3 regions of the Halomonas sp. 18071143 genome follow, and region 3 is predicted to be linked to each of the others. Evidence: predicted binding sites of a transcription regulator. Region 3 holds the regulator's gene; each other region holds the start of a gene.
What was found. Region 3 encodes LexA, which represses DNA repair genes until DNA is damaged. Its sites were predicted from a motif close to TACTGTNTANNTANACAGTA; they were not measured.
Positions count from the first base shown of each region.

Region 1 (7,627 bases), 270 kb from region 3:
CGATGTGTCACCCGGTGACCCGCCGCTGCACTCTCGCACCATGGATGGCCCGGGTGTGTGGGCCATGGGCACCTTCCTGATTGCCAACGGCTCGTTCTTCCTCTCGTACCTGTTTGGCTGGTTCTATCTGTGGACCGTCTCCCCGGAGTGGAGCATGCCCGACACGTCGCCACTGTCGTTGGTGGGGCTGGTGGTAGCGGCTCTGGTCATGACGGCGGGCTACATCGTGATGGTCAAAATGATCCGTGGGCTGCGCCGCCAGCAGGATGCCGGGCTTGCCAGCGGTTTCTATCTGGCCGGTGCGCTGGGGGCCGTGCAGGTGGCCGTGACCACCTGGGTGATGCTGGCCGCCGATTTGGCTCCCACCGAGACCACCCACGATGCCGTGCTGCTGTTGGGCCTGATTTATGCCCTGTTCCACGGTGGGCTGGCGGTCGTGCTGACGGTCATGCAGGCGCTGCGGGTGCGCTACGGCTACGTGGGCGCCCATGCGCCGTTCGAACCTGCCGTGGTGGTACAGCTGTGGCGCTACAACGCCGTGGTGTTCTGGATCCTGGTGGGCTCGCTCGCTGTGTTGCCCCGCGTCATTGGAGGTTGAGGCCATGTCACCTTTACTCGAGCGCTTGAGGTTGACGCATCCCATCCACTTCGTGGTGGGCCTGACCGTGTGGTGCATCTGGTTCATCGCCGTTTATGGAGGCCACGCCGTGGCCTGCGAGGTGGCGGCTCCCGCCACGGAGCGTGGCGTGTTCACGCTGCTCAATGGCTGGATGCTGCTGCTGAGTCTCGTCACGACCGCGCTGCTGGCGGCGCTTACCTGGTGGTGCTGGCAAGCGGGTCAGCACCACCAGGGGCGTGCTCGGTTCAATGCCGTGGTTTCGGCGGGGCTGTATCTGTTCTCCGCGCTTAGCGTGGTGTTCGTAGCGCTGCCGATCATAGGCATTCCGCCTTGCGTGTAACGTGGCCTTGAGCGACGCATCGGCCACGCACGCGGCCCAACCCGACGGCCTGGAAGCACCGCTGTATACGCTGCACGGCATGTGGTGCACCAGCTGTGCGCTGGCGGTGGAAGGAGCGCTCAAACAGCAGCCGGGCGTGCTCGACGCCAGCGTCCACTACCCGACCGCCACCGTGTGGGTGAAGGGTGAGCCCGATGCCACGGCGCTGGACGCACTGGCGCCCAACGTGGCGCGGCTGGGCTATCGGCTGGCGCCGTTGGAAGACCTGCAGGACGCCCATGCCCGGCTGGAGCAGGAAAGCCGTTACTTGACCCTGCGCTTGATCGTCGGCTCGGTATTTGGCATGTGGACCATGCTGGCCTCGCTGCTGATCTACGCCGGGGCAATGCCCACGGGCGCGCTTGAGAGCGTGCTGGCCTGGGTGTCGGGTGCCTTTGCGATTCCCGTGGTGAGCTATGCCGGGCTGCCTTTCTACCGGGCGGGCTGGCGCACACTGCGGGCAAGGCGGCCCGGCATGGACGTGCTGGTGAGCCTGGGCGTGCTGGGGGCCGTGGTGGTATCGCTGGGCCTTTTGTGGCGTGGTTCGGTAGAGGTCTATTTCGATACGGCGGTGATGCTGATCGTTCTGCTATTGGTGGGGCGGCTGGTCGAAACGCTGTGTCGTCAGCGGGGCTTGAAAGCCTTCGATGCGCTGGCGCTGCCCGATACGTCGGTGCAGGTGCTGCATCAAGGGCAAGTTCAGGAAACCGCCATCGAGGAGGTCACGCTGGGCCAGCAAATTGCCGTTGCCCCAGGCGACACGGTGCCGCTGGATGGCACCCTGGAGACCGACGGCTGGCTGGACACCGCCACGCTTTCCGGTGAAAGCCAGCCGCGCTTCGTGGGTGCCGGGCAGCCAGTGTATGCAGGCTGTCGTTTTATGGGCCGTGGCGGGCAGGGCGGCTCGCTGGAACTGACCGTAACCGCCACGGCGGGCCAGCGGCGAATGGACAAACTGTGTGACCAGATGCGTCGCTTTCAAACGCAAAAAGGCGAGCTGCACACCCTAGCCGAGCGGTTTGCCGCTTGGCTGAGCCCCGCCGCGCTGGTGCTGGCGGCAGTGACTCTGCCCATTGCCTGGCTGTTGGGCGTGGGGTGGGATGAAGCGAGCGTGCGCGCGCTCTCGGTGCTGGTGGTGGCCTGCCCCTGCGCCGTGGGCCTGGCCGTGCCGCTGGCAAGCCTGGCGGGCAGCAGCCAGGCCACCCAGCAGGGTATTGCCCTGCGCGACCCTGCCGCGCTGGAAGTGTTGGCCAAGGTGCGTTCGGTGGCGTTCGACAAGACCGGCACTTTGACCCAGGGGCAGCATCGCGTACTGCACGCGATGCTGCGCGAGGGGGAAGAAGCGGAATTATTCCGCCAACAGTTGGCCGTGGCAGTCAGGCAGAGTGAACACCCGTTGGCGAACGGACTGCGCCACTGGGCAAGCGGCACCTCGCGGGATCAGGTGGAGGTTCATGAAACGCCGGGGGCCGGGCAAACCATCACCTTCGCCAATGGCCATACCTGGTGGCTGGGCAGTACCGCGTGGCTGGCCCAGCAGGGCAAGGAGATCCCCGCCGATGCAAAGCATCCGGCATATGGCTTTGCATCCGAGGTGCTGGTGGCGGATGAGCAAGGATGGCTGGCCACCCTGTACCTGGCCGACCAGCCCGTGCCGGATGCCCAGATCACGCTTGCCCAGCTGCAGAGCGCCGGTTACGTGCTGGCACTGATCAGTGGAGATCGCCAGGGCCCGGTGCAGTGGCTGGGCCAGCGCGTTGGGCTACCGCGGGAAGCGTGCTATGCCCAGCGCTCCCCGGAGGCCAAGGCACGCCTGCTGGAGGCGCTGCCATCGCCCACGCTGTACGTGGGCGATGGGGTCAACGACACGCTGAGCTTGGCAGCAGCAGCGGTGGGCGTGGCCCCGCTGCACGCCAGCGACGCTGCCCGGGAAGGGGCCGCTGCTCAGCTGCTGTATCCCGGTATTGCGGGGGTCGCCAGGCTGTTGAGGGTTGCCCAGCGAACGCGTCGCATCATGGTCCAAAACCTGCTGCTATCGGCGCTCTATAACACCCTGGCGCTGGGGTTGGTGGTCACCATGGCCATTCCCCCGCTGGTCGCCGTGCTGGCCATGGCCGCCAGCTCCCTCAGCGTCACACTCAACGCCGCGAGGCTGACCTGGGCCGAACCCGATGCGCCTGGGCCTACTCACGGTAGCCCAACGCCTCACCCAGCCGCTGAGCATGTTGCGCCACCCAGCGCGGATCGATCGCGCCCCACTGCTTGATGACGTAGTGGCCGATGTTATGGCGCTCGCCGTCGCCTTTTTCGAACACGCACTCGATGTCCAGTTCGCTCAGCGAGGCGATGGTATCCTGAGCCGTGCGCCTGGGCATGCCAGTGGCTTCCATCAGCGCAGGCACGCTGGAAATACCTTGTTCGATCAAGTGGGCCACGTATAAGCGGCGGTAAAAGCTGGACCGGGTTTTGCTGAGCGTGAGCGTCATTTATATCCTTGGCGAGTGTCAAACATGGTCGAGAGGCGTTAACGCTAGCATAGTTCAATATGCGAGGGGGCTGACATCATGATCAATGGAGTCTCGGGCGAGGGTGCCAACGATTCCTGGCTACTTGAGCTCAATCAAGCGCTTGCCAATACCGTCGATGCACTGCATACGCCTCGATTCACCTCTTGCCTGATGAGGGTCTTGCAGGTTCTCGCCGCTTTCGATTGCGCCGTGGTGGTGGGTTACCGGCCAGACAAACATCCCATCTATCTTTTTGATTCGCTGCTGGAGCATCGAGAGTTGTTGTTTCAGCGCTATCTACGGGACGCCTATCAGAAAGACCCCTTCTTGCTCTCACTGGCCGAGCGGCAGGAGCAGGGAGTGTATGGTATCGACGATGTTTTCTGTTCAGGGCCGGAACGAGACGACTACCTGCAGAACTTTTATCATCAAACAGGTTGGAAAGACGAGATTTGCATCGCTTTGACTCTCGATGACAACCGTTGGTTGGTCGTCTATTTAGGTAAGCTAGGCGACCGTTCGGCCCTGTCGGAGCGTTTTCATCACCATGAGTGTCAACGCCTGACCCTATTCCTGAGCACGCTTTCCTCGCTATGTCGGCAGCATTGGCGTGGTCCGTTTCACCTTGCCAATGCCATGGTCGATAGCGATGTCGCTGCCAGATTGCGTGAGTCGGTGGAAAGCTTCGGCAAATCTCGGCTGACACCCAGGGAGCAGCAAATTGCCGCTCTATTGGTACAAGGCATGGATAGTCATGAAATAGCCGAGTATCTGGCGATAAGCCATGGCACGGTTAAAAATCATCGGAAGCGGATCTATGCTCAGTTGCAGATCAGCTCCCTTGGTGAGCTGTTTGGTCTGTTCCTGAATCATATCGTTGCCAGCTCCGCCTCAACGAATTGAAGCCTGTTTCTGTCCCTTTGGGGATATGGTATGACGCCACCCCGCCCAGTAGCCTCGCTAGATAAATCAGGCACATAAAGGTATTTGGCGTGAACGCAACGTTATTGCTCAACGACTTGCATCGTCGGGGACTGATGTCTCAAGTGACACATGAGGCATCGTTAAAGGAATTACTCGGTACGCCGCAAGTCGTTTACTGTGGTTTTGATCCCACGGCGGGTAGCTTACACATTGGCCACCTTGTGCCGCTATTGATGTTAAAGCGCTTCCAGGACGCCGGACATCAAGGCGTCGTGCTGGTGGGTGGTGCTACAGGAATGATCGGAGATCCCAGCTTCAAAGCGGCCGAGAGAGCCTTGAACGCCCCGGAAGTCGTCAATGGGTGGGTCACGTCACTCAATGAACAGATCTACTGGTTGATGGCTCCGCATCTGGAAGCGCCCTTTAGCGTGGTCGACAACGCACAGTGGATGAAAGGGCTGAGCGTGGTGGATTTCTTTCGTGATGTGGGCAAGCACTTTTCGATGAATGCCATGATCAATCGAGAATCCGTCAAGCAGCGCCTCGATCGGCCTGAGCAAGGGATGTCCTTTACCGAGTTCAGCTACGCGCTGCTACAGTCTTATGATTTTGCTCATTTGAATCGCACCCTGGGCTGCCGTTTGCAGATTGGTGGCAGCGATCAGTGGGGAAATATCGTCAGTGGGGTCGATTTGACCCGGCGCTTGAACGGTGAGCAGGTGATGGGGCTGACGCTTCCCTTGGTGACCAAAGCCGATGGTACCAAGTTTGGCAAGACAGAATCAGGAACGGTATGGCTCGATCCGAATAAGACGTCACCTTACCATTTCTACCAGTTTTGGTTGGCAGCCGATGACCAGGATGTGTACCGGTTTTTGCGGTATTACACGTTCTTGACCTGCGATGAGATCGACGAGCTCGAGGCGAGTGACCGACGTTTGTCGGGTAAACCCCAGGCCCAACGGATCCTGGCGGAAAGCATGACGCGATTTGTCCATGGTGAAGAGGGGTTGAAAGCCGCTCAGCGTATTTCACAGGCGTTGTTTAGCGGAGATGTGACGGCGTTGACCCTTCAAGAGCTTTAGCAACTGGCACTGGATGGCCTGCCTTGCTGCTCCATATCGCCAAGCGAAGCCATGGATAGCGCCCTGGTCAAAGGGGGGCTGGCAAGCTCAAAACGGCAAGCGCGGGAGTTTATCAAGCACGGAGCTGTACGTATCAATGGAGTGCTGGCAGCACAGGCCTATGTAGAAGATACAGGCGCGCTTTTCGATACCTTCTGGGTAGTGCAAAAAGGCAAAAAACATTTTTGCCTATTCAGGCGTGCCGCTTAGTCAAATAAGTCCCCCTGCGCCCGGGGTGGCCGAAAGTCGCGGGTGTTCAAGCCCTGCTCGGTGCGCGATTGCAGGTTCCATTGACGGCTGGCGCGTTGGAAACGCTGGGCAATCAGGTCGGCAAAGACCCCTTCCCCACGAAAGCGCTTACCAAACCGTGCATCGTAGTTCTGGCCGCCGCGGCATTGGCGCATCAAGCTCATGACCTTGGCGGCGCGCTCCGGGTAATGGGCGTTCAGCCAGGTTTCGAACAGGGGCGCGACTTCATGGGGCAGTCGCAGTAGCATCCAGGTCGCGGTACGCGCCCCCGCCCGGCTGGCCGCTTCGAGGATGCGCTCGATTTCATGGTCGGTGAGGCCCGGGATGATCGGTGACACCAGCGTGCCTACCGGTATGCCTGCCGTGTTCAGCTCGCGAATGGCTCTCAAGCGTGCTTGGGGCGATGCCGCCCTAGGCTCCAGCGTGCGCTTGAGGTTGGCGTCCAGGCTGGTCAGGCTGACGAACACCCGCACCAAACGATGCTCCGCCATTTCCGCCAGCAGGTCCAGGTCACGAAGGACCAGCGTGCTCTTGGTCACCAGAGTGACCGGGTGGCGACAGGCCAGCAGCAGCTCCAGCAGGCGCCGGGTCGTCTGGTATGTGGCTTCCAGCGGCTGGTAGCAGTCGGTGTTGCCAGACAGGTTGATAGGGCGGCAGACATACTGCGGATGGCAAAGCTCCTGTTTCAGATGCTCGACCAGGCCGCTGCGGGCGATCAGTCGGGTTTCAAAATCGAGCCCCGGCGACAGGTCCCAATAGGCGTGGGAAGGGCGGGCATAGCAATACACGCAGCCATGTTCGCAGCCACGGTAAGGGTTCAGGGAGCGGTCAAAGGGCAGATCGGGTGAGCGGTTCCAGGAGAGCGCGCTTTTGCTGGGCTCTTCGCGCACTTCGGTAGCCAGCGATGAGCGAGCTTCCTCTTGCCACCAGCCATCGTCCTCCATGACGCTGCGGGTCGGTGAAAAACGGTTATGGGGGTCGTAAGTGGCACCGCGACCTTTATGCACGGCGTATCGGGGAAGGTTATGAGCCGTCATCGGGAGCCTCGCGCTGAGCTACCAAAAATATGTTTATCCATACAGTATAGGGTGTTTGTCGTGCTCTGCAAGCAAGGTGCAGCGGTAGGCTATCAACTGCTTGATGCCGTTGGGAAACGCCGTGGGGCGACGTAAACTGGCTGCAACTGTCCATTTGAGAGAGTCACCATGAAACACCATGAAGCCAGCCCAGCAGCGGCGTTGATCATTATCGACATGCAGCAGGGCATGGCGACGCCTGACGCGGGAGCACGTAATAATCCGCAGGCAGAGGCCAATATTCAGCGCCTATTGATGGCCTGGCGGCAAGCTGCCGGGGTGGTCGTACACGTGCGACATATCTCGCGCTCACCTGACTCACCGTTTTGGCCCGGGCAGAGCGGCGTCCTGTTTCAGCCAGCGCTAGCGCCCTTGCCCTCCGAGCATGTGGTCGAGAAGAACGTGCCGGACGCGTTCGTTCATTCAGGTTTGGAGCGCTGGTTGCACGTTCGGGGCATCCGTGACCTCGTGGTGGTTGGGGTGAGCACCAGCAACTCGGTGGAAGCCACGGCGCGCACCGCAGGCAATCTTGGTTTCGATACCTGGGTCGTGAGCGACGCGACGTTTACGTTTGCCAAGTGCGATTACGCGGGCACGGAGCGTACCGCCGATGAGGTGCACGCCATGTCGCTGGCCAATCTGGCGGGGGAGTATGCGCAGATCGTGGATACGCAAGGAGCGCTGGCGCGGTTTACCACTCGCCGCGGCGAATGAGCGATGCTTCCTCGACGGCGGGGTTGTAGAGGTAG
Region 1 is NZ_CP078120.1:2,283,627-2,291,253, reverse strand. Features, by position in the region: gene ctaD (cytochrome c oxidase subunit I) at 1-598, shown strand, start outside; gene KVY02_RS10690 (hypothetical protein) at 603-959, shown strand; gene KVY02_RS10685 (heavy metal translocating P-type ATPase) at 1,039-3,264, shown strand; gene KVY02_RS10680 (winged helix-turn-helix domain-containing protein) at 3,182-3,484, opposite strand; gene KVY02_RS10675 (helix-turn-helix domain-containing protein) at 3,563-4,408, shown strand; gene tyrS (tyrosine--tRNA ligase) at 4,513-5,514, shown strand; gene KVY02_RS18560 (S4 domain-containing protein) at 5,518-5,763, shown strand; gene KVY02_RS10665 (PA0069 family radical SAM protein) at 5,760-6,839, opposite strand; gene KVY02_RS10660 (cysteine hydrolase family protein) at 7,008-7,592, shown strand; gene KVY02_RS10655 (gamma-glutamylcyclotransferase family protein) at 7,570-7,627, opposite strand, start outside.
Region 1: KVY02_RS10665 (PA0069 family radical SAM protein) is a predicted target of LexA. The motif match lies at 6,867-6,886, and genes of this name have one in related genera.

Region 2 (7,627 bases), 1.8 Mb from region 3:
TCAATGCCCATGACGCGTAATCGCTCGCTGGTGCGGCGTGCAATGCCCCATAGTTCGGTGACAGGCAACTGCTTCAACAACGCTTTAGTAGGCGCGCCTTCTGCAAGCAACGTGCATACACCTTGGTCTCTATATGCAGGGTGTTTTTTAGCGGCATGATTGGCGACCTTGGCCAACACCCGAGTCGGCGCAAAACCCACTGACACAGGTATACCTGTCCACTGCTTCACCGTATCCCGCAGAGCTTGGCCTCGTTGCTCCAGGGTGTCTACCTCAAATCCCTGAAACCCGACAAAACTCTCATCAATGGAATACACCTCTACATGGGGTGAGAACTCGCCCAGCACCTCGGTTACCCGCTGAGACATGTCTCCATACAACGCATAGTTGCTGGATAGCAGCACAGCTTGGCGGCGCACACTTGGTGGTAGCAGGTGCATGGCAGCCCCCATTTCAACGCCCAGTGCTTTTAACTCGTTAGAGCGGGCGACGACGCAACCATCGTTATTGGATAGTACCCCTACAGGACGACCTTCCAGTGACGGGTTGAAGACACGTTCGCAGGAGACATAGAAATTGTTACAGTCGATCAAGGCCATCATTGCAGCGTTGCCCCTGGAAAGCTGTGAAGCACATGAGTTACGACGCCCCAGACGTGCGACTCACGACCATCTAAAGGAATGGGAGGGTAAGCAGGATTACTTGCCCGGAGATAAGTCCGCTGCCCTACTCGCTCAAGGCGCTTTACTGTGAGCTCACCATCAACACAAATGACGATAATGCGACCTGGTAAGGCTTCGAGACTGCGATCCACCACCAGCAAATCCCCATGATGAATTCCATCACCAATCATGGAGTCTCCTTCAGAACGTACGAAATACGTTGCAGCAGGCCGTTTCACCACATAGCGGTGAAGATCAAGATCGGTGTCCAAGTGGTCATCTGCGGGTGATGGAAAGCCTGCGCGCACGGCACAGGTATAGAGCGGTATGGACTGCGACGCCGTTAAAGCGTCTGATTGTCCCAGTAATGTCACTGGTAAAGTCATGAGCACCTCCATCGATAGCTGTATATAAAAACAGCATCTAAAAAACGCTTACTTAACGCAATACCTCATCGGCGTATCCCAACCGATTTCAGACCTATATCACTCCTATGCATCCATCCCCATGGAACCTTTTTCCCTTGCATAGGAGCTTCAATATGCCCCCACCCTGTAAGCGTTGTGCATCAACGCGCATGCTGAATCTGGATACAGCCCAGCGCATAAGCGTGGTAGGCAGCACCTTGATTGGCGGTGCTATTGGCGCATGGCGCGCGACGGCCATCTCCGGCCCACTGCCATTGGCGGTGACTCGCTTTCCATTGGCAAAACTGCCTGCCGCCATGATGGGTGCCGTGGCCGGAGGTCAAACCGGCTCACGCATGGCCACCTCGCTGTTTGAGCAGTGGCTGCCAGTTGGCAGCGGGACACCGTGGTTATGCTTGTCTTGCGGCTGCACCTACCGCGACGCCTACCCGCCTTTAGCACCTAACGCTTAACCTATCGTTGTTCGCCCTGTGTGGGGCGAATGATCCGCCTATTCACTTTCGCGCGCTGGCCTTTGGTCGGCGCTTTTTTTATGTCTGGAGAATGACTCATGGCACATCTCGTTGAACAAATGGCTTACGTAGGCGATACCCCTTGGCATGGCCTGGGGCAGCAACTTTCTCGACATCAACCGCTGGAGGTCTGGCAGCAACAGGCCGGTATGAACTGGCATATTGAAGAAGCGCCGGTGCGCTTTATTGCCGAAGGGGCTAGCCACCTGGGCAGCATTCACTCGTTCCCTGAGCAAAAAGTGCTCTACCGCTCAGATACCAAAGCACCGCTGTCGGTGGTGTCACAACGCTATAAAGTGGTGCAGCCCGAGGAGATTTTGGAGTTTTACCGTGACCTGACCGAGTACGCCGGATATGAGCTAGAAACCGCTGGCGTGCTGAAAGGCGGACGTAAGTTCTGGGCGCTAGCCCGTAGTGGCTTAAGCACGTCGCTCAAAGGCCAGGATGAGGTCAATGACTACCTGCTGTTGGCCACTTCCTGCGATGGCACGCTTGCCACCATGGCCACGCCTACCACGGTGCGGGTGGTGTGCAATAACACGCTGCAAATTGCCGTCGATGGCACGTCGCAAGCGGTGAAAGTGCCCCATCGTTCAGAGTTTGATCCGCGTGCCGTGAAGCGTCAGTTAGGTATTTCGGTGTCGCAATGGAATGACTTCATGTATCGGATGAAAACCCTAGCGGAGCGTAAAATCACTCGGCAGGAAGCGCAGCAGTATCTTCAGTCGGTGATTTGTGGGGCAGAGAAGCCGCTGGACGATCCCTCTAAACTGCCCAACTACCGGGCGCTGAATAAGGTGCAGAAGCTCTACCAAGGCGAAGGTCGTGGCGCTCACTTAGTGACCGCCAAAGACACGGCCTGGGGCTTGCTCAATGCGGTTACGGAATACGTCGATCACGACAAGCGCGCACGCAGTAACGATACCCGTATGGATTCAGCCTGGTTTGGTCAGGGGGCACAGCTCAAGCAAGAGGCCTTGGATGCCGCCCTACAGTTGGTGTCGTAGACATCCATACCCCCATTCCCACAAGCGATTCACCGAATGATCATCCTAACCCTCACGGCATAGACGCCCAGCCCCTAAAAAGGCTGGGCGTTTTGCTGTTGGGCTTATACCGCGAGGTACCCGCATGAGCTTTGTTTCTGACGCCATTGAGATGGCGCTCACTCGACTAACCAAACAACTGCTAGAACACGACGCCCACAAAGCAACGTCGCTGGTGTGTGCCCAGGGCGAGTTCTATCGCGCGGAGATACGCCTGGAGCGTATCGATCCCGCTGACATTGCGCGTCACTTACCTGACGTTCCTGCGCTCGTTAATGACGCACCCCATGAACAGGGCTGACCAGCCCGCATTTCCCTCTTCACGTAAAAGGAGGTGCCCTATGGCACAGCGTACTCATGTAGTAAATGCGTCTCCCCAAAAAGGCCCAGTACCTTCCATTCAAGCAGACGCCAACGCTCAGCACTCCCCAAGTTCGGCGGCGCTAGAAGCGCATCCGACGGCTGATAGCACCGCCATTATCCAGGTCATTGAGCGTGCCGCGCTTAACCCGGACGTCGATATCGACAAGATGGAGCGCCTGCTGCAAATGCAGGAGCGCGTGATGGACCGCCAGGCCATGATGGCCTACAGCGCGGCCATGGCAGCGATGCAGACCGAGTTGCCCAGCATTGAAGAGCGTGGGCAAACCAACAACGGTTGCTACGCCACGCTGGAGGATATTGTCGATACCGTTCGTCCCATCCTGCAAAAACACGGCTTCGCGGTGAGCTTCCGTATTCAAACCCAGGAACGCGGTATCCAAGTAACGGGCGTGCTGATGCACAAGGACGGCCACCGGGAAGAGACCAGCATGCTCCTACCTGCGGACATGAGCGGTAACAAAAATGCCGTCCAGGCATTTGGATCGTCTACCAGCTACGGCAAGCGCTATGTGCTGTGCGCCTTGCTCAACATCACCACACGCGGGCAAGACGATAATGGCCAGACCAGCACACGAGCAGCTGTAAAGAGGGTTACGGCCTTTCAAGCGGGGCAGATTCAGCGTTTGATCAGCCAATGCCCGGCCACTACCCAAGAGTGGTTCAGCGGCAAATACGGCGCTGCGGTTCAGGTGCCTCAGGCAGATTTCGACAAGCTCCGTGCATCCCTCACCAAGCGAGCCGTGAAATAGCGGCGCAGCCTGCTCACTCACCGCCTACAGGAGGCGTTATGAAGATACTCACCATGCCACAAGGCTCTCCTGAGTGGCTGGCGGCGCGTCTTGGGCGCGTCACCATGTCAGAACTCAAGGCATTGCTGGTAAACGGCAAAGGCCCCGGTGGGTTGGGTACCGGAGCCATTACCTACATGCACCAGTTGATCGGCGAGCGTGTGACCGGCGAGTTGGCCGAGCCGTTTCAAGGCAACGCCCATACCAAGCGGGGCCAGGAGCTAGAGAGCGTCGCTCGCTCGCTGTATCGCGATATGACCAGCGCACCGAAGCCTAAAGAAGTAGGCCTAATCCTCAACCACAACGTGGGCTACTCACCGGATAGTTTGATCGGCAGAAACGGCTTGCTGGAGATCAAAACCAAGCTGCCTAAGTTCCAAATTGAGGTACTGCTCAGCGGGGAAATCCCCGACGAGCACGTGCCCCAATGCCAGGGAGGGCTCTGGGTCAGTGAACGGGAATGGATCGATTTTGTGAGCTACTGGCCGGGTATGCCGCTGTTTGTGAAGCGTGCTTACCGAGACGAGGCTCTGATCCGCACGATTGCCGAGCGAGTCGAGGCCTTTCATGAAGAGATGGAGCGACGCATCAGCCAAGTGATGGCGGCGTGACTTACACGCTAAACCACAACACTTATTCACTACTAACTACGTAGATGCCGGGGCCACCACTCCGGCATCTTTATTTTTTGGAGGTCATCATGCCCCATAGCAAACTCAAAGCCGGTGAAGTGGCAGGCACCTACTTAGTCACGTCACCGGTCACGGAAACAGACATCATTACGATGGCTAAGCGTTTCGCACGCCGCAAGTTCGCCAAAGGTCGCAAGATATCCCAACCTTCTCAAGCGTTTGAGCACCTGCAGCTGTTGCTTCAAGACTACGAACATGAAGTATTCAGCGTACTATTTCTGGATAGCCAACACCGTGTCATCCGCTTTGAAGAGCTGTTTCGCGGCACCATTGATTCAGCCAGCGTGTACCCACGAGAGGTACTAAAGGCGGCACTCGCTTACAACGCCGCCGCTGTGATCCTAGTTCATAACCACCCTAGTGGTGATCCTGAGCCTAGTGATGCGGATCGGCGTATCACTGAACGCCTAAAAGAAGCGCTTGGCTTGATGGATATTCGGGTGATTGACCATGTGGTGGTGGGGAGTGATGGATGCACGTCATTCGCAGAAAAAGGGTATCTGTAGAAGTTCATACTCGAAGGCACAGGTACTGCCCCAGGGGCAGTACCTGTCTCCAGTGCTCAATTTATTTTTTTGCCTAAGTGCCATTTGTCAGGTGATTTTGCGAAAAAAATGAAGCAAGTTAGATGTTTTGCCAAGTGAGTGGGTCATGACGCAAAGCGATTGAGCTATAAGGCGTTTGCATCAGTGTTGCTCCGATGGACCAGCTCGATAGGTAGAATCAAGCGTAGAGAATAGCTTTCATGAAATGAATACCCAGTCCTTGGAAACCTTCTGTCACTCCGTCATGATAACGCCGGGGTTTGCGTGGCGTTGGTCAGTCAATGACGCGGGCAGCGGGCAGTGTTTTCCGCTCTAGCAAGCCGGTACAGCGTTAATTATCCTGCGATTTGACCGATGTTACCCCACCGCTTGTCGACTAAGTAGCACCCGCCAGCAGTTGAATAGGAAAAACGGCACTCCATGAACGCAGTTGAAATCGAATCCGCCATTTCTGACTTGGCACAACAGCCCTTTGATCCGGCTGAGTTCCCTTATGCCTTTCTGGAAGCTTTTGGCAACAAGGCAACCACTATCAAACGGTTGCGTTCGGGTACGTCGAATAAGTCGGACTTTTCTGGCTCCTGGGGCGGGGTATTGCAGACCAACAATATCCATATCGCGGTGGCGGAGGCTGGTGCCGTTACCGAAACCCTAGCTGCGTTGAAGGTTAGCCCCGCGACTACGCGTGCCAAGGCGAAGTTCGTGCTTGCCACCGATGGTGAGATGCTAGAGGCCGAGGAGCTGGAAAGCGGCGAGACGGTTGCCTGCAAATATGAAGAATTCCCTGACCACTTCGGTTTCTTTTTGCCCCTGGCGGGCATCACTACTGTTAAACAGGTGCGTGAAAGCTCGTTTGATATTCGTGCCACCAGCCGCCTGAACCGGCTGTATGTGGAGCTACTGAAAGATAACCCAAGTTGGGGCACGGAAGAGCAGCGCCATGAAATGAACCATTTCATGGCGCTGCTCTTCTGCTTCTTTGCCGAAGATACGGACATCTTTGCCGGTAGCGGGTTATTTACCGACACCGTCTCAGAAATGAGCGCCAGAGATTCTGCCAACACCCATGAAGTGATTAGCGAAATCTTCCGCGCCATGAACACGCGGAAAGAAGAGCATGCTGCTGCGAACATCCCCCGCTGGGCGGGGAAGTTTCCCTATGTAAACGGTGGTCTGTTTTCCGGCAGTGTCGACGTACCGCGCTTCAGCAAAATTGCACGCTCTTATCTACTCCACATCGGCAGCCTGGACTGGACACAGATCAATCCTGATATTTTCGGCTCGATGATTCAGGCCGTAGCCGACGACGAAGAGCGCGGTGCACTGGGCATGTGAAGCGCGCTAATGAAATTCTCCGTAAGGCGGCTGCTTTTTTCGCCCAGGCGGAGCTCGACCGCAAACCCAATTGATGGTGTCATTTATCGACGAGCATCGTGCTCAGTTCGGGGTCGAGTCGATTTGTAGTCAACTGCCAATCGCCCCATCGACGTATTACCACCACAAGGCACTTGAAGCTGATCCTGAACGGCGGGCAGACCGGTATCGACAGGATGCGTTTCTTACCGCTGAGATTCAGCGCGTGTGGGAAGAAAACTTCTGCGTCTACGGTGCCCGTAAGGTCTGGCGGCAACTCCGCCGTGAAGGCGTTAATGTTGCTCGTTGCACTGTAGAACGGCTCATGCGCCGCCTAGGAATTCGCGGCGTGGTGCGAGGCCAACGCCCCTTCACGACCCTCAGTGATCCCGGCCAGAAACGGGCACCTGATTTAGTGAAACGTGACTTTACGGCTATGCGTCCTAATCAGCTTTGGGTAGCCGATTTTACCTATGTCGCTACCTGGTCTGGCTTCGTTTACGTTGCGTTCGTTATCGATGTTTATGCACGCTGTATCGTGGGTTGGCGTGTAGCGACGTCGATGAGAACGGCACTGGTGCTGGACGCTCTGGAGCAAGCTCTGTGGGCACGAAAACACAGACAAGGGTTGATCCATCATAGTGATAGGGGAAGCCAATATCTCTCGATCCGCTACACCGAGCGTATGGCTGACGAGGGTATCAATGCCTCAGTCGGCACCACCGGCGACTCCTACGACAATGCGCTGGCTGAAACCATCATCGGCTTGTTCAAAACGGAGGTGATCCATCATCGTGGCCCATGGAGGGGACTGGATGCCGTTGAGTATGCCACGCTGGAGTGGGTTGACTGGTTCAACAACCGCCGACTGCTGGAACCCATCGGAAACGTTCCACCAGCAGAACGAGAAAGGACGTATTATCGTCAACTGGAAGAGTCGGGTGAAGCTGCTTGACTCAAACAAACCGGTCTCCGGAATAACCGGGGCGGTTCAGACCGGGAGGGGCAGCGGCTACCTCAACAGGGTGATGTGGACAACTATTTGCAGGCGGTGCCCGGACAAGCAGCCTCGGTGACGGGGTTTACCAATTTTTTAAATCGCCAACATGCCACCACACTAGCCCCTAGAGTGGATGAGAAGCGAGTAAGAAAACGGCGGAAAGAAAAGTTGGCTCGCTCCATGATGAAAATGGCGAAGTGTGCTGATCAAGGAGAGG
Region 2 is NZ_CP078120.1:3,812,735-3,820,361, forward strand. Features, by position in the region: gene KVY02_RS17945 (Y-family DNA polymerase) at 1-602, opposite strand, end outside; gene KVY02_RS17950 (LexA family protein) at 599-1,048, opposite strand; gene KVY02_RS17955 (hypothetical protein) at 1,204-1,542, shown strand; gene KVY02_RS17960 (DUF932 domain-containing protein) at 1,641-2,609, shown strand; gene KVY02_RS17965 (hypothetical protein) at 2,734-2,949, shown strand; gene KVY02_RS17970 (ERF family protein) at 2,990-3,781, shown strand; gene KVY02_RS17975 (lambda exonuclease family protein) at 3,820-4,431, shown strand; gene radC (RadC family protein) at 4,521-5,018, shown strand; gene KVY02_RS17985 (type IIL restriction-modification enzyme MmeI) at 5,478-6,392, shown strand; partial or broken gene KVY02_RS17990 (IS3 family transposase) at 6,389-7,365, shown strand; AL1L pseudoknot at 6,424-6,540, shown strand; gene KVY02_RS18445 (hypothetical protein) at 7,441-7,627, shown strand, end outside.
Region 2: KVY02_RS17950 (LexA family protein) is a predicted target of LexA. The motif match lies at 1,065-1,084, and genes of this name have one in related genera.

Region 3 (7,627 bases):
CCGGCCATGCTCAGGTCATCCGAGAAGATGCACCCTTTGAAGCCCAGCGACTCACGCAACATGCCTAGCCAGCTGGGGGAAAAACCAGCCGGGCGGGAATCGAAGGCAGAGTAGACGATATGGGCGGGCATGACGCCGTTGAGCAGCGTGGCAAGCTGGCTGAAGGGCACCAGATCGTGCTCCTTGATGGCCGAGAGCGGACGTTCATCCACCGGCAGTGCAGTGTGCGAATCAGCCCCCACGCCGCCATGACCGGGAAAGTGCTTACCCACGGCCGCCATTCCCGCTTCGTGCAACCCGTGCACGAAGGCCTGCCCCAGCAAGGCAACGTGCTGAGGGTCTCGGCTGAAGCTGCGGTCACCAATCACGCTGGAAATTCCGCTGTCCACATCCAACACGGGGGCAAAGCTGATGTCCAGGCCGCAGGCGGCCATCTCCATGCCCAGCAGCCAACCGGCATCCTTGGCCAGCGTCAGCCCCACTGCCTGATCCTCGGCGAAGACATCGCCAATGCGTGCCATCGGCGGCATGCGCGTCACGCCTTGCCGGATACGCTGAACCCGCCCACCTTCCTGATCGATGGCCAACAGCAGGTCACCCCGCACCTCGCGGATGCTGTCGCACAGTTCGCGCACTTGGGTGGCGCTTTCCACATTACGGGCAAACAGAATGACACCGCCGACCGCAGGATTCTTCAGCAGGCGCTTGTCTTCCTTGCTCAGAGTCTGGCCTTCCAGGTCGAGCATGACCGGGCCTAAGGGTTGAGTCATCGTACTGGATCCAGGAAAAAGGGCGTCATTCTAGACCACCCGTGTGAGCTTTCAAAATGAGCAACACCATGTCACGTCAATGCAGCCATACCGGCGTGCCAGGCGGCGCCTGCTGAAACAGCCAGAGCAGGTCGGCATTGCGCAGTCGCACGCAGCCATGGGAAACGGCAACGCCCATGGGCTGGTCAGGGGGAGTACCATGCAGGTAGATGTAGCGACGCTGGGAATCGACACGGCCACCGCGATTGATACCGCGCTCCAGGCCACATAGCCACAGTATGCGTGTCAAGATCCAGTCGCGCTCGGGGAAGACGGCTGCCAAACCGGCAGAGTAGATTTCTCCGGTCCAGCGACGACCACGAAAGACCGCATCCTCAGGCAGCCCATCGCCAATGGCTGCCCGCACGTAGTGCCAACCCAGTGGCGTACGGCCACTGCCCTCCTCTTGCCCCACACCGGCCTTGCCCGTGGAAACGGCGCATTCGTGCTTTAGCTCGCTCCCCTGCCACCAGCGCAGGCGTTGGGCCTGGGTGTCGATTTCCATCCAGCCACCTTCAACGGGCGGCAGGTCAGCCAATCTGGGCGTTTGCATGAGGCTTCTCATCCACGGTTGCTGCAGGCGACGGCATTGGCGCGCTCATGGCGGCCACCACGACGGGACGCAGACGCCGAATCAAGTCGCGCACCGTTACCTGCTCCTGATAATCCTTGGCAGCAATATCACGCAGCGCATCCAGCCCCGATAGCGTAAAGATCACCGTGCCCAGCATGAAGTGTAGCCGCCAGAAGCGCTCTGCATCCGGCAGCTCGGGGGTCGCCCGGCGCACCAGCTCGGTGAAGCGCGTGAAAACATCGCCATACTGCTGCTGGATGTAGCGCCGCAAGTGCCCTTGCGCCTGGCTGTAGGCCAGACCCAGCAGCCGCATGAACACTTTCAGGCTGTGGCGCTCGGCAGGCACGGTCAGTACCGTGGTGGCCATGGTTTCCAGCAGCACTTCCAGTGGAATGGGCTGGCCTTCATAGCGCGCTTCCAGCTCATCCAGGGCGGTGTGGAAGCGCTCGGAGAACGGGTCCAGGTAGCGGGCAAACACCGCCTGTATCAGCGCTTTCTTCGACCCGAAGTGATAATTAACGGCGGCAAGGTTGACCCGCGCCTTGCTGGTGATATTGCGCAGTGACGTCTCGGCAAACCCCCGCTCTGCAAAGAGCACTTCTGCCGTATCCAAAATACGTGTGACCGTATCCGACTGGGCCATAGCGCCCTCCCAAAACAGGTGTTTAAAACATGACGGTTGCGTTGGCGAATAGTATGCCATTCTCCCTGATGGCTCAAACGATAATCCCCTGTGTACCGCAGGTTGCGCTACCTGGAACGTATTGCAACTCATCATGTACTGGACAGAGCAACATACTGTATACTTAAACACATACTGATTTTACGGACATGTAGCGACTGTCTTTTCACTGTTTGGAGTCTGATATGTCACGCCCACTCACCGCACGCCAGCAGCATGTATATGATTTTATCGTGAAGACCATGGGCGAGCTTGGCTACCCCCCTACCCGCGCCGAAATCGCCAAGGCGTTGGGCTTTCGCTCACCCAACGCCGCCGAAGAGCATCTGCGCGCCCTGGAGCGCAAAGGCGCCATCCGCATCATCCGCAATACGTCCCGGGGCATTCGCCTGCCCAACCAGGAACCGCTCGACGCCACCCCCCCGGCAGCCGAGCCTGCCAGCGCCGCCAACGATTCCACGCCCAACGGGCTGCCGGTGATTGGTGAAGTCGCTGCGGGCAGCCCCATTCTGGCAGCGGAGCATATCGACCGTTACTGCCCGCTGCCGGCAGAGTACTTCACCCCCAAGGCCGACTACCTGCTGCGGGTACGCGGCCTGTCGATGAAAGACGTGGGTATTCTGGAAGGCGACTTGCTGGCCGTGCATCGTACCGACCGCGTGCGTGACGGTCAGATCGTCGTCGCGCGCCTGGAAGACGAGGTCACGGTCAAGCGTTTTAAACGCCAGGGGCATCACGTCACGCTGCTCGCCGAGAACGAAGACTTCGCCCCCATCGAAATCGACCTGAGAACTCAACAGCTGGATATCGAAGGCGTCGGGGTAGGCGTCATCCGAGGCGGGAACGGCCAGGCCCTGGGCTAAAATACTGGGCCAGGGCACTGGACCAAGCCACCGCCTACTGCATATCGATGTAACGATGGTCGTTGAACGTGGCGACCCAGTGCGGGTGGTAGACCAACAGAATGCTCAGCAGCATGCCGGTGATGAAAGCTTCCGAGGGCATCAACAAGGGTAGAAAGCGGGCATACTCCTGAGCCAGGTAAATCGCTTCAGGATCGATGCCCGCCACCAGAATCAGCCCGACGGCCGCCAGCCCACCCCCTAGCGTCGCCAGCGCAGCACCGAAAAAACCGCAGGCAAACAGAAACACCATCAGGTTGTCCGGCAAGCGGCGATCCACGATACGCCATACCACCCCCGTGATCACGGCAGGCACCAGCCCCGTCACCAGCACGTTGGCCCCCAACAGTTCCCAGGCATTGCGCCCGATCAGCACCATCGCCACGTTGAGCAGCAGGTTGCTGATCAAGGCCAGGGGCACCTTGAACACCAGCGTCATCAGCACCGTAAACACCAGATGCAGAGTTAACCAATCGACCGCCTGGGCCCGCAGCTGCCACATCAGCATCACGGCCAGCGTCGCGGCCATCCAGCGATGCTGCAAACCGGTATCTTCCAGCAGCGGCTGCCAGGGGCGCTGCCACAGCACCCACCCCAGAGCACCTGCCGACACCAGCCAGGTAGCCAGCAGTGCCCAGGTGGCCAGCACGCTTTGTGCAAAGGACATGGCGCCCCTCCCCGGTGGGCGAGTTAGCTGAACACGACGGTCTTGTTACCGTGAATCAATACGCGGTCTTCCAGATGCCAGCGCAAGCCGCGGGCCAGCACGGCTTTTTCCACATCACGGCCAAAGCGAACCAAATCGGTGGGTGTATGGCAGTGGCTGACCCGGTGAATATCCTGCTCGATGATGGGGCCAGCATCCAGTTCTTCGGTCACGTAGTGGCAAGTGGCACCGATCAGCTTGACGCCCCGCTCATAGGCCTGGTGATAGGGCTTTGCCCCCGCAAAGGAAGGCAGGAAACTGTGATGAATATTGATGACGCGTCCGGCATAACGCTCGCACAGTGAAGGCGGCAGAATCTGCATGTACCGCGCCAGCACGACACAGTCAGCCCGGGCAGCATCGATCTGTGCCTGCACCTGCTCGAAAGCCGCCTGCTTGTTGGCCGGGTCCACCGGTACATGATGATAGGGAATGCCATACCACTCGGTGAGCGAGCGCATGTCGTCATGATTGGAGATGACGCCCACAATATCGCAATCCAGCTCGCCAGCCTGCCAGCGATACAGCAGGTCCACCAGGCAGTGGGATTCCCGGGAAACCATCAACACCACGCGGCGGCGCTTCTGGGTGTCTACCAGCGACCACTGCATGTCGAACTCGTCGGCGACGGGCTCGAATGCGGTGCGCAGCGCCTCGGCCGACATGCCCAGTGAATCGGCGAGAATTTCATAACGCATGAAAAAGCGCCCTGTTTCCAGATCGGAGTGCTGGCTGGCCTCGGTGATCGAGCCGCCCTGCTGGGCAATGAAGCTGGAAACACGCGCCACAATACCCACCTGATCCGGGCACGACACAACTAAACGGTAATAATGAGACATCAATGAACACTCTTGCGTATGTAACGGCACGTTCGCTGGGTAGGCGCCTGCTCGCGGGCAAGCCTCACCAGGCGCATTAGTGTAACGCAAGCGCCACGGCTAAGCACCGTGGTGCAGTGCCACGATGATTGTTACGTGCCCCTCCCTTCCCGTATAGTTAAGGGACTATATTTCCAGGCTTTTCATGACTGATGCATCCACCACGCGTTCAACTTCGTCCCCGTCGCCGCCCGCCCCTGCACCTGCTTCCGCTAGGTGGATGCGGTGAAATTGGAATGAACCTTACGCTGTATGGATACGACGATCAGTGGATCGCCGTCGATTGCGGCATGATGATCCGTCAGGATCTGCCCAACTCGCCGCTGCAAGTGCCCAACACCGACACCCTGCAAACCCTCGGTATCACCCCGGCGGCGCTGTTCATCACCCATGGTCATGAAGACCACATCGGCGCCGTGGCCTGGCTATGGCCGCGTTGGGGCTGCCCTATTTTTGCCACCCCGTTGGCCGCAGGCCTGCTGCGACATAAATTTGCCGAACACCAGCTGAGCAGCGCTGCCATCGAAATCATCGAACCCGGCGATGCGGTGGAGCGCGGTCCCTTCACCCTGCGCTACCTGAGTGTCACTCACTCCATTCCTGAAAGCTGCGCCATCATGATGCAGGCGGGCGACTATCGAGTACTGCATACGGGAGACTGGAAACTGGACCCGGAGCCGCTCATCGGCGCCCCGGTGAATGCCGCTCATTTTCGTGCGCTGGCCCCTTTGGACCTGGTGGTTGGCGACTCCACCAACGCCCCCATGCCCGGCCAGTCAGCCAGCGAAGGCGACGTCGCCAAAGCACTGGCCACGACCCTCGAACAGTGCAAGGGCCGCGTGGTGGTATCGTGCTTTGCCAGCAACCTGGCGCGGGTACTGGCCATCGGGCGCGCCGCTCATGCTTGTGGGCGGCGGGTCAGCTTGATGGGCCGCTCCATGGAACGCATGGTGAGCGTGGCCAGAGGGCTGGGCTATCTGGACGACTTCCCGCCGCTGGTCCCGTCCCACGACCTGGGATACCTGCCTCCCGAAGAAGTGGTGATCATCGCCACCGGCAGCCAGGGTGAGCCACGCGCTGCCCTTCAACGGCTGGCGCAGCGCCGTCACCCCTTTGTCGACCTGGAGCCAGGCGATAGCGTGATTTTTTCTGCCAAGGCCATCCCGGGCAATGAGCGCCCCATCGAACAGCTTAAAAAACGTTTGTTACAGCTGGGTGTCGCGCTATTCGATGAAAACAATCACCCCGAGCTCCATGCCACGGGACACCCAGCCCAGGAGGAGCTGAAAAAGCTCTATCAATGGGTGCGCCCCAAAGCGCTACTCCCTGTGCATGGTGAAGCGCGTCATCAGCAGGCTCATCAGGCACTCGCCGAGCAGCTAGGCATCAGTGCCCCCCTTACGCCCGTCAATGGCGACCTGATCCTGCTGGACAATCAGGGCCTGCGCCTGGAAACGCGCCATCCACAGCCGCCCTGCATCGTCGATCAAAACAGCGTAAGGCCCCACCCTGGCCTCGAACATCAGTCGTCTGGTCCACGGCGCGGCAGCCTGTTTCTGGCGCTACCGGTGACCGCCACCGAGACTGGCTGGTGGCGCATTGGCCGGATGATGCTGGATACCACGGGGGCCAGCCCACTGGACGAAGAGAGCTTCAGCGACTGGCTGGACGAGCAGCTGGAAGAGATCGAAGCGGAAACGCTGGCAGACTTGCGTCACGCCCTGCAGCCGCGCCTGATGCACTGGCTGGCCAACCACCTTCAGCACATGCCTGAGGTGCACCTGCAGATCATGGCCGCCGACATGCCCACCGAAGAGGAACTGGACCAACAGTAGTCCCTTTCCAGGTCAGCAGGCTGAAGAGCAGCTCACGACCAGCGCTCGGCATCCTGCTGATCGGTTTTGCGCTCCTTGACCCAATACGCCCCCTGGCGTGCGCGCTCCTTTTTCCAGAACGGCGCCTGGGTCTTGAGATAGTCCATGATGAAGTCACAGGCCAGGAAGGCATCCCGCCGGTGGGCACTGGCCACCAGCACGCGAACGATAGGGTCACCTGGCGCCAAATCTCCCACCCGATGAATGATGCGCACCGCCTGCAGCGACCAGCGTTGCCAGGCCTGCTCGGCGATCTCCATCAGGCTGCGCTCGGTCATTCCGGGGTAATGCTCCAGCGTCAAGCCCAGCACATCGGGCGACTCGTTGAAGTCGCGCACCAGCCCGGTAAAGCTGACCACCGCGCCGATATCCGTGCGACCCTGCAGCGCCTGCTCGTAGCCATGAGCCATGGAGAAGCTGTCCTCGGTGACCTCGACCACGAGCGCTTTATGCGGATGTTCAAGCAGCGCCATGGCTCAGCCCCCCGTGACCGGTGGAAAGAAGGCCACTTCGTCATCGTCGGTAATCCGCGAACTATCGCTGGCCAAGACCTGGTTGATGGCACATAACGTACGCTGATCGGACAACAGCGCATAGCGCGCATTCTGAGCACTGAGCGCCGCCTTCAGGCCCGCGACGTTGCGGCTCGGCAAGCGGTCCAGATCCACCGACACATCGCTTTCCCCCACCCGCTCGCGCAGCTCGGCCAGAAACTTGACCCGCACGCAGGGAGATGCACAGCGCTCTCCAAGACTCACCTCGCCGGAAGCCCCTTCGCCGGTCACGATGGGCGCGGGCATCTGGCGCTGATAATCGCCACGACTACCCCCCTGCTTGCTCTCCAGCTGCACGGCTTCGATACGCATCTCCTTGTCGACGGCCTTGCACATGTCATACAGCGTCAGGCAGGCCACAGAGACGGCCGTCAGGGCCTCCATCTCTACACCGGTTCGGCCATTGAGGCGACACAGCGCCGTGACATTGACCCAACCGTTATCGTGGTCGATATCGAAGTCCACCGACACCTTGGAAAGCGCCAGCGCGTGACACAGCGGGATCAGCTCGTGGGTACGCTTGGCCGCTTGAATACCGGCGATGCGCGCGGTGGCCAATACATCGCCCTTGGGCAAGGCACCGTCCGTCAGCAGCTGCAGCGTCTGAGCGCTCATCACGATTCGTCCAGAGGCGACGGCCTCTCGGCG
Region 3 is NZ_CP078120.1:2,011,610-2,019,236, forward strand. Features, by position in the region: gene nagZ (beta-N-acetylhexosaminidase) at 1-770, opposite strand, end outside; gene KVY02_RS09345 (L,D-transpeptidase) at 847-1,362, opposite strand; gene KVY02_RS09350 (TetR/AcrR family transcriptional regulator) at 1,340-2,026, opposite strand; gene lexA (transcriptional repressor LexA) at 2,251-2,928, shown strand; gene KVY02_RS09360 (energy-coupling factor ABC transporter permease) at 2,963-3,634, opposite strand; gene purU (formyltetrahydrofolate deformylase) at 3,658-4,512, opposite strand; gene KVY02_RS09370 (ribonuclease J) at 4,788-6,386, shown strand; gene moaE (molybdopterin synthase catalytic subunit MoaE) at 6,419-6,898, opposite strand; gene moaC (cyclic pyranopterin monophosphate synthase MoaC) at 6,902-7,627, opposite strand, start outside.